Linked DNA regions of Halopiger aswanensis. The protein of the gene in region 2 binds, or shares a complex with, the protein of the main gene of each other region. Links are inferred from orthologs where the notes say so. Each region holds a gene or a part of one and is shown on either strand. Other genes may lie near its edges.

Region 1 (3,221 bases), on a different replicon or contig from region 2:
CGGACTGGGCTATTAAAGGTCGGTACTCGACGGCTACGGATACGGTCTGTACGTTCTGCCCGCATACTGCGATCAGCGCGGTGACAACGGCGAGATAATCTTCCCTCCCCCTGTCTCCTGTCGTTTGACCGAAGCGCGAGCGATGGCGATGACCTACGTTGTGATTCGTGCCGTCCCCCCGCAAGTCGGTGCTATCCGGCGGTGCTCAGACCGTGCCGCTCCGGACGTACGTGACCGGACACGGCGAGGAGAGCAGCACCTTCTGGGCCGTACTGCCGAACACCGCCTTCCCCGTCGGCGAGCGCTTTCGGCCGCCGACGATGACGTTGTCGGCGTCGACATCCTCAGCTAGTTCGATGATCTCCTCGGCGCGGTCGCCGACCGCGGCGCGAATCTCGACGTCGACGCCCGCCTCCTCGAGTCGATCGGAAATCTCGCTGACCGGCTCCGTCTCCCGGGCCAGCGCTTCGGGTGTGAGATCCCGGTTCTCGAGGTCGATACCCATCTTGTCGATGGCCTCGTGGTAGTTGTGGACCTCGTCCTCGTACTCGCTGGTCGAGATGACGTGTGCCAGAACGACGGTCGCACCCGTCGGCTCGGCGACGTCGATCGTCTGCTGGGTCAGTTCGTCGATGCGGTCGCTATCGCTCGGACCGATCGCGAGTAAAATCGTCTCAATCATCGTTTTCCTTTCAGTTCCCGTATTCTTAAACGTACTGGTGACCGGTCAGCAGGATGTCCGAGCAGCCCGCTGCGTGGCACGTTAGCGGGCGTTTTCCTCTTCCTGTCGACCGACGAACGTTTGATACTTCAGGTCGTCGTCGCGAAGCTCCTCGAGGATACGCTCGACGAGGATCTCGTCGGGATCGTGGAGTCCGGAGACCCGCTCGGACAGCTCCTCGAAGCTCTCGAAGGGCTTGCGCTTTCGCTCGTCGAGGATGCTGTTGCGGAGCTTCTTCCCGATGCCCGGCAGCAGATTCAGCTGGTGGAGCCGCAGCGTGATCGGCTGGGCCTCGTTGTAGAAGTCGACGAACCGCTCCTCGTTTTCCTCGACTAAGTCCTGGACCACGTACTCGAGCTCCGACTGGGCGCCCGAGGAGAGGTCCTCGTAGTCGACGCGGTGGGCTTTGGTGACGACCGTGCGTTCTTCCGGCGGCTCGACGACCACCTCGCTGCCGATCGTGAGCCGTTCGTCCTCGTCGAATGCGACCTGATAGAGGCGGAACTCGTCGACCTCGAGCGCATATCCCGCTGGAGACTTCTCGTACTGCGGTCGCCCGTCGTCCGACAGCCCGTGTGCGAGGTAGTCCAACACGACTGCGCGCCGAACGTCCGTCTCGTCGCCGTCGGCTTCGCTCATTATCTCCGAATACGGGTACGCTGTACTTAAAGAGTCGGCCCATGTTCAGGAGCCACCACCGCGGGTGGGTCGCGCGGACCTCCGCCCGTGGCGACCTGCGACCGCGACACTCGCTTCCGGGGCGTCACTGCCGAATGCGCTCTATGGCCGTCGCTGTCGAAACGAACTCCGACACTGCACACCTGCCCGGCAACCGACGCTCGGAAATCGAAGCCCGAAACAGACACCGGCTCAGGCGTACTGCGCCACGACGTTGAGAATCTCGTCGAGTTCGTCCCCCGACAGCGAGTACCGCTGCTGTGCGTAGACCGACCGGAGTTCGTCCCGGTTGCGCGGCAGGAGGTTGGCGATCTTGTAGGCCGTCGGCTCGTCGACCTTCTCGAGGTCCTGCAGGTCGTCGACGAGCTGCTGGGCCTCCTCGGGCTCGAGGACGGCGAATCGGTTGGCGTGTTCGATCGCTCGCGCGAGTTCGTAGGGGAGTTCGCGCTCCTCGTCCAGTGCGCGTTCGGCTTCGATGTCGGCGAGCAGTTCCTTGGTTTCCGAGACGGTGAGGAACTCCTCGTCGACGATCTCTTTGAAGATCGTCATCTTGTTCTGTAGGGCTCAGACCCGGTCTTCGGACCGGTCCTGGGCGCGCATGTGGGCCGCGGTCACGATCAGCGTCTTGTCCTTGCCGCCGTCGTTGATGCGGACCTTGAACGCGTCGCCCTGCTTGCCGACGACTTCGCCGGTGTGTCCGTCGAAGCGCGGGTGGAAGCGACCCTTGTGGACGCTCGGGTCGATCTTGAGGTGGACCTTCTCGCCCTCCTCGTACTGCTGAATCGCGCGCTGGGGCGGCGAGGAGCCGCGGTCTCGCGGATCGTTCGAGAGTTTGCCTCGGGTTCCTTGACGTGGGCCATTAGAGTTCGGCATAGTCGTACGCCCCTCTTACTTGGTGATGGTTATAAAACGCACGTTCCGGGTTCGTCAGCGCCCGCGCGGGCGACCCCCGCGGATTCGACGGACGCGGTTCCCGATGCCGTCACTCACTCGCTCCGTTCGAGCCCCACGATCCGGGCCGCGGGCGGACGAGCCCGAACCAGAACCGGTAGCACAGCGCTCCGATGCCCGTGCCGACGGTGTGACTGTACGTCCTCGAGACGTCGTTCGAAACGTCGTTCGGAAGGAACCGGCGGGAGAAGAGGGTCCAGCACGCTGTCAGCGCCAGCCGTCGTTTCGCCGACCGCCGCAGGCCGAGCGCGTCGATATCGTATGCGTACGTCCAGCCGACGCTCGAGGCGGCGCCGACGAGCGCCCATTCGGGATCCAACCGAACTGAACGGTCGTCGTCATCGCCGTCGTCGGAATCGGCATCGCCCTCGAGCAGACGGAGCTGTCGCGCCGCGATCAGTGCCGTAATCCCGACGACGAAATCGAGCGCGATTCGTTTCCAGGGTCGTCCCATACGTGTTGTTGCATTCACACTACGCGGGAAAAGCGTATCCGGTCGACACCGTCCGAAAGCGGGACACTCTCTGACACGGCGGGCCGACGAAGGACAGACGTAACTGCCGCCCGCGCCTCGTCTCGACCATGACCGACGAGCACGACGGCAGCTCCGAGCCCGACGACCATCGGATCGAAACCCGGTCGATCCACGCCGGGCAGGACCCCGACGAGGAGACCGGCGCGCTGATGACGCCGATCCACGCCAATTCGACGTACAAGCAGGACGCGCCCGGCGAGCACCGCGGCTACGAGTACTCCCGGACCGGCAACCCAACCCGCACCGACCTCGAGCAGAACCTCGCGAGCCTCGAGAACGCCGAGTACGGACGGGCCTTCGCCAGCGGGATGGCCTCCATCAATACGGTCCTGAACC
Region 2 (2,997 bases):
CGCCGGTACGACGAGCGAGGCGAACACTACGTCGAGGTCGACGGCGAGTCCTGCTGGTTCGAGTGCACCAAGAAGGGCGGCCGCGAGGGGACCGGCATCGACGTCATGGAGTGGGCCGCCGAAGCCGAATCCCGCGGCGCGGGCGAACTCTTCGTCAACTCGATCGACAAGGACGGCACCAAGGACGGCTACGACCTCCCGCTGACGACGGCGGTCTCGGAGACCGTCGACACGCCGGTCATCGCCTCCTCGGGCTGTGGCGGTCCGGAGGACATGTACGACGTGTTCACCGAGGCCGACGCGGACGCCGGGCTGGCGGCGTCGATCTTCCACTTCGGCGACTACTCGATCGAGGAGACCAAGGAGTATCTGGACGAACGCGGCGTGCCGGTCCGGCTCTGAAGTCGCGTTCGACGGGTCGTGACGGCTACGCCGTCGTGGCCGTGCCGTCGTGCCGTCGTGCCATCGACCCGACACGCTTATTCTCTCGCAGTCAACCGCTAGAAGCAGTGAAGTGGCGGTGCACCTGGTGTGGGAAGCCTCACGCGGAGAACGACCCACCCTGCGACGAATGCGGGCACAACGTCTTCGAGAAGGCCGTCGTCCGCGCGGACGAGGACTCGAGCAACGCGAACGGCGGTGCGGGCACGAGCGGTGCGCCCGACGAACTCGACGGCGCCACACCGGGAACCGTCGACACCGGCACCCAGTACGTCTGGCGATGCCCGAACTGCGGGCGGGATCACGTCAGGAACAATCCGCCCTGTTCTCGCTGCGGCAATCCCGACCTCGAGCAAACCGAACAGACCTACGACGAGATCGATCGGGAGCTCGAAACGCCGAGCTGGCTCGAGTTGGCGAAGCCGTACGCGCCGATTCTGGTCGTCATCGGGCTCGTCGTCGCGCTGTTCGCGACCGGCATCGTGCCGCCGTCGGTGCTGCCGGGAATCGGGCCGCCGTCGCCGCCGGACGCACCCGGAAACGGGAGTCAGGCCGGCGGGATCGACCTCGATCGGACGGCGGAACTGGTCCACGAGGAACTCGAGACCGATCGCGGTGCGGCCGATTCGCGAACCTACGACGCCGACCTCGCGGCGTTCGCCGAGTACTGGAATCGAGCCCTCATCGCGAGCGACTACGGCGACGCGAACCCCGAGCCGGCCGATCCCGACGCGTTCGGCGTCGACTGTGCGGCCGAGGACGTAGTCGCCGTGCAGTTACCGCAACTCGAGGAGGATATCGACGGCTACGACGACGAATCGGACCTCGCAGCCGAGATCGCCGATGCCCTCCGACCGACGGCCGACAGCGGCTCGAGCGGCGACCTCTCCGCAGAAGGACTCGATCTGCACGTCACGGACGACGGAGAAATTCACGGGTTCTACGCGACGTGCTGAGGCGTCTCCGCCGACTGTTGCGACGCGATAGAGAGGAGAAATCCGAACGAAAACCGGAGCCGATTACGCCGCCTGCGCAGCGTCTTCGAACGTCTCGCGGAACGACATCGCCTTCTCGCGGACGTCGACAGCAGCTTCCTCGAGGGCCTCGAGCGGATCGACGCCGCTCTCGGTCTTGATCGTCAGGATCGGCTCCGTCTGACCGCCCGACTGTTCGGGGTTCACGTCGTAGGTCGCTGCGCTGACGTCCTCGTGCTCGAGCAGTGCGCCCTTGAGGACGTTCATGAACGTGTGATCCTCGCCCGCGATTTCGATCGAGAGTTCGTCCTCGGTGCTCTCGGTGACCCGCAGTTCCATACCCCTGTATCCGGCCGTCGGCCGCTTGTACCTTTCGAAGGCGGGCAGCCCTCGATCGCGGGTACCGGTCGCTCGAAGTGAGACGGGTACCGGCGGCGGGGTCTACGGACGAACGGCGGACAGCGAACGGTATATGGGCGTGCGGTCGCACCACAGGGATATGCGCTGGACCGCGGTCGCGCTCGCAACTGCCCTCGCGGCGACGGTCGCCCTCTCGCTCGCTACCGTCAGTCGGCTCGACCGTCCGGCCCGCCGCTGGCGCGACGTAGCCGGCGAGCGGCTCGTCATGGGGGTGCCGTGGGGAACGCTGGTCGTCGTCGCGTTCGTCGTCTGCGTCTACCTGTTCGTCCAGGACGGTGTCACCGACGTCAGCGATCCGGTGACGATTCCGTACCGGGCGTGGTCGTTCTTCTATCCGTTCGGGCTGGCGACGGCCGCGTTCTCCCACGCCGACCTGGGCCATCTCGTCGGCAACATGGCGGGGACCGTCGTCGCCGCGCCGATCGCCGAGTACGCCTGGGGTCACTACACACCCGATCGAGACGTCGACCCGACGGCTGACGGCCGCCGCTTCCTCGAGCGGTGGCGAACGAACCCGTGGATCCGGGCCCTCGTGCTCTTTCCGCTCGCGGTCATCGGCGTCGGGCTGCTCACGAGCGTGTTCGCGCTCGGCCCGATCATCGGCTTTTCCGGGGTCGTCTTCGCGATCATCGCCTTCGCGATCGTCCACTACCCGATCGCGACGCTCATCGCGGCGATCGGGCTACAGAGCGTCCTGCTGACGATCTACCGCGCGATCCGAAACCCGGTGTACGTCCACGTCGTCGAACAGAGTCCGCCGACCGCACCAGGGTGGGCCGGCATCGCGATCCAGGGGCACGCGCTCGGCTTTTTCATCGGACTCGTCCTCGGCGCGGTGGTCCTCGAGCGCCGCGACCGCCGGCCGAACGCACTCCACGTCTGGATCGCGATCCTGGTCTTCGCGTTCTCGCGGGGGCTGTGGCAGATCTACTGGTACGGCGAGGGGAACTCCTTTATCCTCTTTCGGGGTCCCGGCGTCGTCATCGTCACCGTCCTCGCGCTGGTGATCACGGTCGCGCTAGCAGGATCCGATAAGCCGGTCGTCCCACGGCGCGTCGGTCGGTTCGTCGCACGCTTGCGGGGTCAAGACGACCGTCGCTCGAAGTCGCTCGTCGATCGACCGCTCGAGATCGCCGCCGGCGCGTGGCCCCACAGTGCGGAC

Evidence for each region.
Region 1: ATJ93_RS00415 (region 2) and ATJ93_RS10120 share a complex: the UniProt entries of both Methanocaldococcus jannaschii proteins name them as parts of the RNA polymerase complex. The link is inferred for Halopiger aswanensis from one-to-one orthologs.

What each region holds. Positions count from the first base shown.
Region 1 is NZ_RAPO01000002.1:607,095-610,315, reverse strand. What follows is about bases 271-3,173. They hold ATJ93_RS10120 (RNA polymerase Rpb4 family protein), read right to left. Parts: upstream 1,949-3,173; coding sequence 1,592-1,948; downstream 271-1,591. Other genes in these bases: ATJ93_RS10105 (cystathionine gamma-synthase), read left to right, coding at 2,933-3,173; ATJ93_RS10110 (hypothetical protein), read right to left, coding at 2,382-2,804; ATJ93_RS10115 (50S ribosomal protein L21e), read right to left, coding at 1,964-2,272; ATJ93_RS10125 (DUF655 domain-containing protein), read right to left, coding at 764-1,360; ATJ93_RS10130 (universal stress protein), read right to left, coding at 271-682. In the rest of the region: more of ATJ93_RS10130, read right to left, coding at 206-270; more of ATJ93_RS10105, read left to right, coding at 3,174-3,221. UniProt on the Methanocaldococcus jannaschii protein: DNA-dependent RNA polymerase (RNAP) catalyzes the transcription of DNA into RNA using the four ribonucleoside triphosphates as substrates. This subunit is less well bound than the others.
Region 2 is NZ_RAPO01000001.1:87,159-90,155, reverse strand. Bases 108-2,786 are described here. They hold ATJ93_RS00415 (DNA-directed RNA polymerase subunit L), read right to left. Parts: upstream 1,755-2,786; coding sequence 1,461-1,754; downstream 108-1,460. Other genes in these bases: ATJ93_RS00410 (rhomboid family intramembrane serine protease), read left to right, coding at 1,915-2,786; ATJ93_RS00420 (hypothetical protein), read left to right, coding at 510-1,397; hisF (imidazole glycerol phosphate synthase subunit HisF), read left to right, coding at 108-402. In the rest of the region: more of hisF, read left to right, coding at 1-107; more of ATJ93_RS00410, read left to right, coding at 2,787-2,997. UniProt on the Methanocaldococcus jannaschii protein: DNA-dependent RNA polymerase (RNAP) catalyzes the transcription of DNA into RNA using the four ribonucleoside triphosphates as substrates.